2 regions of the Serratia surfactantfaciens genome follow, and region 1 is predicted to be linked to the other one. Evidence: predicted binding sites of a transcription regulator. Region 1 holds the regulator's gene; the other holds the start of a gene.

The links. Region 1 encodes CRP, which controls carbon source genes, mostly activating them, when cyclic AMP is high. Its sites were predicted from a motif close to ATGTGANNNNNNTCACAT; they were not measured.
Region 2: the regulator CRP is predicted to act here: its motif matches at 2,233-2,250, upstream of glpT (glycerol-3-phosphate transporter).

The regions. Positions count from the first base shown of each region.
Region 1 is NZ_CP016948.1:4,100,558-4,105,040, reverse strand. It holds gene argD (bifunctional acetylornithine/succinyldiaminopimelate transaminase) at 1-343, shown strand, start outside; gene ATE40_RS19270 (YccS/YhfK family putative transporter) at 384-2,462, opposite strand; gene crp (cAMP-activated global transcriptional regulator CRP) at 2,512-3,144, opposite strand; gene ATE40_RS19260 (OsmC family protein) at 3,527-3,934, shown strand; gene ATE40_RS19255 (phosphoribulokinase) at 3,973-4,483, opposite strand, start outside.
Region 2 is NZ_CP016948.1:4,653,790-4,658,272, forward strand. It holds gene glpQ (glycerophosphodiester phosphodiesterase) at 1-566, opposite strand, end outside; gene glpT (glycerol-3-phosphate transporter) at 649-2,004, opposite strand; gene glpA (anaerobic glycerol-3-phosphate dehydrogenase subunit A) at 2,369-4,018, shown strand; gene glpB (glycerol-3-phosphate dehydrogenase subunit GlpB) at 4,008-4,483, shown strand, end outside.

The sequences.
Region 1 (4,483 bases):
GGTGGCGGAGGCGGCGCTGGATGTGATCAATACGCCGGAGGTGTTGAGCGGCATTGAGCAGCGCCATGCGCTGTATGTGCAGGCTTTACAGAATATCGGCGATAAATACGGTATTTTCACCGCCATTCGCGGTATGGGGTTGCTGATTGGCGCCGAACTGACGCCGCATTATCACGGCAGAGCGCGTGACTTCCTCACCGCCGCCGCTGTGCGTGGGCTGATGATCCTCAACGCCGGGCCGAACGTGATTCGTTTCGCGCCGTCGCTGGTGGTGGAGCTGCAGGATATCGAAGCCGGCATGGCGCTGTTCGAGCTGGCGGTGCAGGACGTGATCAACGCCTGAAGCCCGTGCGGCGAATAACGGGGCGCGGCATGCCGCGCCCTTATTGATCGCGCAGTTTGCGTTTGAGCCAGATGCCGTGGTGCGGGCGCTGGCGCCAGGCCAGCGACGAAATGGTATGCATCACGCTCAGGTGCGACAGGATGCGCCGCAGATGGCGCTCCATCTCGGTGACGGGCATGTCCGGATGCAAGTCCGGCGGCTGCATGATGCCGCTGTTGTCGCTGCTCGGGCCATCGTATTCCAGCCGCTGCTGGCAGCTTTGCAGCGCGATTTCACAGGTTTGCAGATACTCTTCCGCCAGCTTCGGCGTCAGCATGTAGTGCTCGCGCGCCAGAATGGTCATGGCGTTCAGGTGCTCGACGATGAACTGGCTGTGAGTGACCCACAGCCGCATGTCAGCCAGATAGTTCGAGGCGAATCCCGGTTCCTGCATCGCCTGATTGAGCGCTGTGAACAGCGCATTGTGCGCCTGGTTGACCTGCATGCGGGCGTAGGCCAGCGAGGCGGCGTCCGGCTCGGGTTGCTTCAGCATCAGCCGCAGCGCGGCCTGATCGTTCTCCAGCGCCTGATGGGCATTTTTGCGCAGCAGCCCGCTTTGCCACTGCGGCCACAGCCAAATGGTGCCGCCGAACGCCAGCACGCAGCCGATCAGCGTATCGATCAGGCGCGGCACCAGAAAATGCGAGCCGTTCAGCGCCAGCAGCTGCAGGGTGTAAACCGCCGTGACCGTAAAGCCGATCACCGATAGCCCGTAATTCTTGCGCGAAACCAGGTAGGCCAGCAGCGTGATCACCAGCATGATGCTCAGCGTTTCCCCTTCCGGCAACTGCAGCTGCAGCAGACCCGCCGCCAGCAACAGTCCGGCGATCGTGCCCAGCGCACGGTGCTGAATGCGCACCCGGGTGGCGTTATAGCCGTTTTGACTCACCAGCATGATAGTGAGCAGGATCCAGTAAGGCTTCGGCAGGTTGAATACCGCCCCCAGGCTGCTGCCGACCGCCAGCGTTACCCCCAGCCGCGCGGCGTTGCGCAGGGCGGTGGATTTGAACGACAGGTAGCTGGCCAACGCCGGCCAAAACGGCAGGCGGTGCTGGCTGGGCATCAAATCGCGGCGGTACAGCGGGTGCTGGGTGCGCAGCAGGCGGGCGATGCGGCTGAAATGGTAGTAGCAAAACTGGCCGACCGGGTTGTCGGGATGCTGCGCCGCCATTTTTTCCAGCGCCGCCAGCTCGTGCGTCATGGAAAAGCGCTTCGAATGTTGATGGTAGAGAATATCGTGCGCCACCACGCGCAGCCGGCCGGCGATCACCTGGGCGTTGCGGCGAATGATCGCTTCGGCCTGGCTCTGCTCCATCAGCTTCTGCACTTCTTCCGGCAGATGCAGGCTGACGGTGATGTGCTCCTGCAGGTCCATCGCCACCTGAAAGGCGCGCTGCAGGCGCTTTTGATCGAGGTTGTTGGCGTGCGGCAGGAAATTAAGCTGTTGGTACAGTAGGCTGATCAGATCCATCACCTTTTGCTGGCGCACCAGCAGCGGCGGCAGCGCGGTTTGCGGGTCGGTGTGTTGGGTCAGCAGCGAATACTTGGCTTCGAAGTAGTCCGCCAGTTCCAGATAAAGCTGGCTCAACGTCTCGCGCATCGGCTGCTCTTTCCACAGTTTGAACCAGAACCAGGTGAATAAGCCGTACCAGGCGGTGCCGATGACGTACAACAACGGCGCCTGCCAGATTGGTACCGTGCCAGCCATGCTGAGAGCGAAGATGGCGGCCACCAGCGCCGCCGGCAACAGCCGGGCGTGCAGCGGGCTGATTTCGCCGGTGACGCCGAGCAACAGCGCCAGACCCAGCATCAGCGCCGGCAGCGGCAGATGCCACAGCAGGGCCTGTTGCAGCAGCAGGCTGCTGAGGGCGAACAGCGCACCGCCGACGATCAGCCGTTTAAAGAAGCGCTTATGCGGCGTGTCGAGACCGGCGATATTGCAGCAGGCGGGCACCAGAGAGAACATCAGGCCGAGCTGCAGCTGGCCGATCAGCAGGCCGAACAGCACCGGCAGGCACAACACCAGCGTTTGTCGCAGTGCGTAATTGACTTCCGGGTGGTAGATCAGACGACGCCACATGGCAGCGAGCAGATAAAAAACGGCGCAGATTGCGCCGTTTTTTCAGGGATTAACGGGTGCCGTAGACGACAATGGTTTTGCCGTGGGCGGAAATCAGGTTTTGGTCTTCCAGCATTTTCAGAATACGGCCAACGGTTTCGCGCGAGCAGCCGACGATCTGGCCGATTTCCTGACGGGTGATTTTGATCTGCATGCCGTCCGGGTGAGTCATGGCGTCGGGTTGCTTCGCCAGATTCAGCAAGGTTTGCGCGATGCGGCCGGTAACGTCCAGGAAGGCGAGGTTGCCCACTTTTTCGGAAGTGACCTGCAGGCGGCTCGCCATTTGGGCGGACAGACGCATCAGGATGTCCGGGTTCACCTGGATCAGCTGGCGGAATTTCTTGTAGGAAATTTCGGCCACTTCACAGGCGGTTTTCGCGCGAACCCAGGCGCTGCGCTCCTGGCCCTCTTCGAACAATCCGAGCTCGCCGATGAAATCCCCCTGGTTGAGGTAGGACAAGATCATCTCTTTACCTTCTTCATCCTTGATCAGCACCGCGACGGAGCCTTTCACGATGTAGTAAAGCGTTTCGGCCTTTTCACCTTGGTGAATCAGCGTACTCTTCGATGGATATTTGTGGATATGGCAATGAGACAGGAACCATTCGAGAGTAGGGTCTGTTTGCGGTTTGCCGAGAACCATTCGCTGTTATCCTCTGTTGTTATCGCTGCCTTGTGTCACAGGGGTCAGAGTTCCCTGTAAAACCCGCCTGTAGCCGCTGTTATGAGCGAGGGCTACCGGCAAGTTTTGAGGCGTGTCATAAAAATACGCTGTCGCTCTAGCATATTAACTTGCCGTAAGCGCTGCAAGCTACATTCTGTTAACATACCGGTAAAGGAGCCTTTCTCTGGGCGTTTCCCTGAAATGCAGTGTCCCGGAAAGATTTATTGCGGCTCTGTTTGTAGCACAGAGTAAGGCGGGTGTCTCGTGTTGTCTCGCTTCAGCATGATTAGCATCAGGTTACGTTGCCTGTTTCTATGCGAAAGCGTACTCTGATTTTAAGAAATCAACCGGAGTGACCAGAATGCAGGCAAGAGTTAAATGGGTGGAAGGGTTAACGTTTTTGGGTGAATCGGCCTCCGGCCATCAGGTACTGATGGACGGCAACGCCGGCGATAAAGCGCCCAGCCCGATGGAGATGGTGCTGATGTCGGTAGGCGGCTGCAGCGCGATCGACGTGGTGTCCATCCTGCAAAAAGGGCGCAATGACGTGCGCGATTGCGAGGTGAAGCTGACCTCCGAGCGCCGCGAAGAAGCCCCGCGGCTGTTCACCCATATCAACCTGCACTTCATCGTCACCGGTCAGGATCTGACCGACAAGATCGTAGAGCGAGCGGTGAACCTGTCGGCGGAGAAATACTGCTCGGTGGCGCTGATGCTCAACAAAGCCGCCACGGTGACCCACAGCTTCGAGATCCGCCAGCCGGCGTAATCGAGACGGAGCGCGGCCAGCCGCCGCGCTCAACGCGCTTATTCGATCTTCTTGCCTTCCAGCAGCCGCTGCACCAGCGGCGCCATGATCAGCTCCATCGCCAACCCCATCTTGCCGCCCGGCACCACCAGCGTATTGATGTGCGAAATAAACGATCCTTGCAGCATCGCCAGCAAATAGGGGAAGTCTATCTGATCCAGCCCGCGGAAGTGGATCACCACGAAGCTTTCATCCAGTGACGGAATGGCCTTGGCAGCGAACGGGTTGGAGGTGTCCACCGTCGGAACGCGCTGGAAGTTGATGTGGGTGCGCGAGAACTGCGGCGTGATGTAGTTGATGTAGTCTTCCATCGAACGCACCACCGAATCCATTACCGCTTCGCGGGAGTGGCCGCGCTCGCCGGTATCGCGGATCAGCTTCTGGATCCATTCCAGGTTGACGATCGGCACCACGCCGACCAGCAGATCGACATGTTTGGCCACGTCATGGTGCTCGGTGACTACGCCGCCGTGCAGCCCCTCGTAGAACAGCACGTCGGTCGGCGCCGGC
Region 2 (4,483 bases), 550 kb from region 1:
AGCACCGCCAGTACTTTGCTGGAGATGTCTTTGCCTTCCTGCTTATGGAACCACGGTGCCTTGATTTCAGGGTAGATGCCGATGTTTTTGCCGGTCGAGTGGTTCAGACCCTGCACGAACTCGATCTCTTCCTGGAAGGTGTGTACGCGGAAGTCGGATTTGCCCATCGGGAAGCGGCCAGGGTAGCCCTGCACCTTCTTGCCGTTTTCGATTTCAAAACCTTCGGTGAACTTCAGCGATTTGATCTCCGCCAGCGTAAAGTCGATGGCGTAGTAGCGGCCGTCTTTACGCGCGCGATCCGGGAAGCGTTCGGCGACGTCGGTGACGCGATCGAGGTAGTGGTCGTGCAGCACCACCAGCTCGTTGTCTTTGGTCATCACCAGGTCTTGCTCGAGGTAATCGGCGCCCTGCGCATAGGCCATCGCCTTCGCCGGCAGGGTGTGTTCCGGCAGGTAGCCGCTGGCGCCGCGGTGGGCGATCACCACTTTGTCCGCCGCCTGCGCGGCGCTGACCATTGAGGTGGCGAGAATGATCCCTGTCAGCAGGGCTTTGACTTGAGTCCGCATTCCGTTTTCTCCGTGTTGTTGGGGGCAGGGTAGTAAAAAGGCCGCAGGGCGGCCTTTAAATCATGCAAAAGTCGTGTGACGGTTAGCCGCGCTTGCCGGCAGCGATTTCCGCGTGGTGTTTCTTCTCGTTCAGCATGGTCAGCAGCAGCAGGATAACCGCCAGCACGCCGCCGCCGATCATCACCATAAAGCCGCCGTCCCAACCGAAGAAGTCCACGGTGTAACCGACGATGGCGCTGGCCGCAACCGAGCCGCCCAGGTAGCCGAACAGGCCGGTGAAGCCTGCGGCGGTGCCGGCGGCTTTCTTCGGCGCCAGCTCCAGCGCATGCAGGCCGATCAGCATGACCGGGCCGTAGATCAGGAAGCCGATGACCAGCATACAGATCATGTCCACGGTCGGGTTGCCGGCCGGGTTCATCCAGAACACCACGGTGGCGATGGTCACCAGCGTCATGAAGAACACGCCGGTGGCGCCGCGGTTGCCTTTGAACACCTTGTCCGACATCCAGCCGCACAGCAGAGTGCCCGGAATACCGGCGTACTCATACAGGAAGTAGGCCCAGGAAGACTTGTCCAGCGCGAAGTGCTTCACTTCTTTCAGGTAGGTCGGCGACCAGTCCAGAATGCCGTAACGCAGCAGGTAGACGAACACGTTGGCGACCGCGATGTACCACAGCAGCTTGTTCGGCAGGATGTACTGCATGAAGATCTGCTTGGCGGTCAGCTCTTCTTCGTCTTTTTCGCTGTAGTCGTCCGGATAGTCGTTTTTGTACTCTTCAATCGGCGGCAGGCCGCAGGATTGCGGGGTGTCGCGCATCAGGGCGAAGGCGATCAGGGCCACCAGGATGGCGCCGAAGGCCGGCATGTACAGCGCCGCGTGCCAGTCGTTGAACCAGGCCATACCCAGCAGGAACAGCAGCGGCGGCAGGCCGCCACCCACGTTGTGGGCGCAGTTCCAGATGGAAACGATGCCGCCGCGTTCTTTCTGCGACCACCAGTGCACCATGGTGCGGCCGCACGGCGGCCAACCCATGCCCTGGAACCAGCCGCACAGGAACAGCAGGACGAACATGATGGCGATGCTGGAGGTTGCCCACGGCACGAAGCCCATGAACAGCATTACCGCCGCCGCCAGGATCAGGCCGGCTGGCAAGAATACCCGCGGGTTGGATCGGTCGGAGACCGAGCCCATGATGAATTTGGAGAAGCCGTAGGCGATGGAGATGCCCGACAGCGCGAAGCCGAGGTCACCGCGGCTGAAGCCTTGTTCGATCAGGTAAGGCATGGCCAGGGTGAAGTTCTTACGCACCAGATAGTAAGCGGCGTAACCGAAGAAGATCCCCAGGAAAATTTGCCAGCGCAGCTTACGGTAGAGCGGGTCTACCTTATCGCTCGGCACACGGGCGATGTGTGCGGCCGGCTTAAAAATACTCAACATGAGCGCCTCCGATGGCTTTATCTGTTATCACATCAATATGACCTTTTACGTTCATTTGATGATTGAGCGGATATCGAATGTGGTGTTTTTGTGTTCCATAACGAGCGCCATTGTCATCAAATACGCCTGGTGTCGCTGTGACGAATGGCGCAATTGTTACACTTTCATGAAACCACGGCGGATTTTGAGCGATTCGTTAACGTTATGAAATAGAAAAACGTCCAAAAATCGTGATTATGATCACATTGATGGTTTTTTGTGGACATTTTTATTTCGTTTCATGTTCGTTCTTGTTCCTTATCAAACAAAGACCCTAATAACCGTGGCTCAATAGGCTCATAACTACCGATCCTGAGGGAGCGAAATGAGCAGCTATTTTGACGGCGGCGAAACGGATGTGATCATCATCGGCGGCGGCGCCACCGGCGCAGGCATTGCCCGCGATTGTGCGCGGCGCGGCTTGCGCTGCATTTTGCTGGAGCGTCATGACATCGCCACCGGCGCCACCGGCCGCAACCACGGCTTGCTGCACAGCGGCGCGCGCTATGCGGTGACTGACGGCGAGTCGGCGCGCGAGTGCATCGAAGAGAACCGCATCCTGAAACGCATCGCGCATCACTGTATCGAGCGCACCGATGGGCTGTTCATCACCCTGCCGCAGGACTCGCTGGAGTATCAGCAACAGTTTATCGCCGCCTGTCGCCAGGCCGACATCGACGCCGAAGCGATCGACCCGCAGCTGGCGCTGCGGCTGGAGCCGGCGGCTAACCCCGCGCTGATCGGCGCGGTGCGCGTGCCGGACGGCACCGTCGATCCCTTCCGGCTGAGCGCCGCCAACATGTTGGACGCGCGCGAACACGGCGCGCAGATCCTGACCTACCACCAGGTGGTGGGATTGTTGCGCAGCGGCGAACGGGTGACGGGCGTGCGCGTTTACGACCATCAGAGTCAGCGGCGCTATGAGCTGCACGCGCCGGTGGTGGTCAATGCCGCCGGCATCTGGGGCCAGCAGATCGCCGAATACGCCGATTTGCGCATCCGCATGTTCCCGGCCAAGGGGGCGCTGCTGATCCTCGGCCATCGCATCAACAACATGGTGATCAACCGCTGCCGCAAACCGGCGGACGCCGACATCCTGGTGCCGGGCGACACCATCTCGCTGATCGGCACCACCTCGACCCATATCGACTACGACCAAATTGACAACATGCTGGTGACCCCGCAGGAGGTGGACATTCTGATCCGCGAAGGGGCGCTGCTGGCGCCCACTCTGGCGCAGACCCGCATTTTGCGCGCCTACGCCGGGGTGCGGCCGCTGGTGGCCAGCGACGACGATCCCAGCGGGCGCAACGTCAGCCGCGGCATCGTGCTGCTCGATCACGCCGCCCGCGACGGGCTGGAAGGGTTCATCACCATCACCGGCGGCAAGCTGATGACCTACCGCCTGATGGCGGAGTGGGCCACCGACAAGGTGTGCGAAAAGCTCGGGGTAAACAGCCCGTGCACCACTGCGCAGGACGCGTTGCCGGGATCCCGTCAGTCGGCGGAGGAAACGGTGCGCCGCGTAGTTTCTCTGCCCGCCAGCATTCGCGGTTCGGCGATTTACCGGCACGGCGATCGCGCCAGCCAGGTGCCGGCGGCCGATCGGCTCGACACCAGCCTGGTGTGCGAATGCGAGGCGGTGACCGCCGGGGAGGTGCGCTATGCGGTCAATTCGCTGACCGTCAATAACCTGGTGGATCTGCGCCGCCGCACCCGCGTCGGCATGGGCACCTGCCAGGGGGAACTCTGCGCCTGTCGCGCCGCCGGGCTGTTGACGCGCTTTAACGTCAGCACGCCGCAGCAGTCCATCGCGCAGCTGTCGCAGTTCCTCAACGAACGATGGAAAGGTGTTCGGCCGATCGCCTGGGGCGATGCGCTGCGCGAGAGCGAATTTACCAGCTGGGTTTATCAAGGGTTATGCGGGCTTGAGGCCCAGGCCGACAAGGGGCAGGAGGCGGATGATGCGATTTGACGTAGTGGTGATTGGCGGCGGCCTGGCGGGCCTGAGCTGCGCCATTGCCGTGGCCGAGCAGGGCAAGCGCTGCGCGGTGGTCAGTTCTGGCCAGAGCGCGCTCTACTTCTCCTCCGGTTCGCTCGACCTGTTGGCGAGATTGCCGGACGGCACACCGGTCGAGATGCCGTTGGCGGCGTTGCCGCAGCTGGCGCAGCAGGCGCCGCAGCATCCGTATTCTCTGATTGGCCCCGGCCGGGTGGCGGCGCTGTCCGCCGCCGCGCAACGGCTGCTGGAACGCTGCGGGCTGAACCTGCAGGGTGAGGGGACCAAAAACCATCTGCGCATTACGCCGCTCGGCACGCGCCGCGCCACCTGGCTCAGCTCGCAGGCGATCCCGACGCTGCCGCTGACCGGCCAGTTGCCCTGGCGGCGCATCGCGGTGATCGGCATCGAAGGGTTCCTCGACTTCCAGCCGCAGATGGC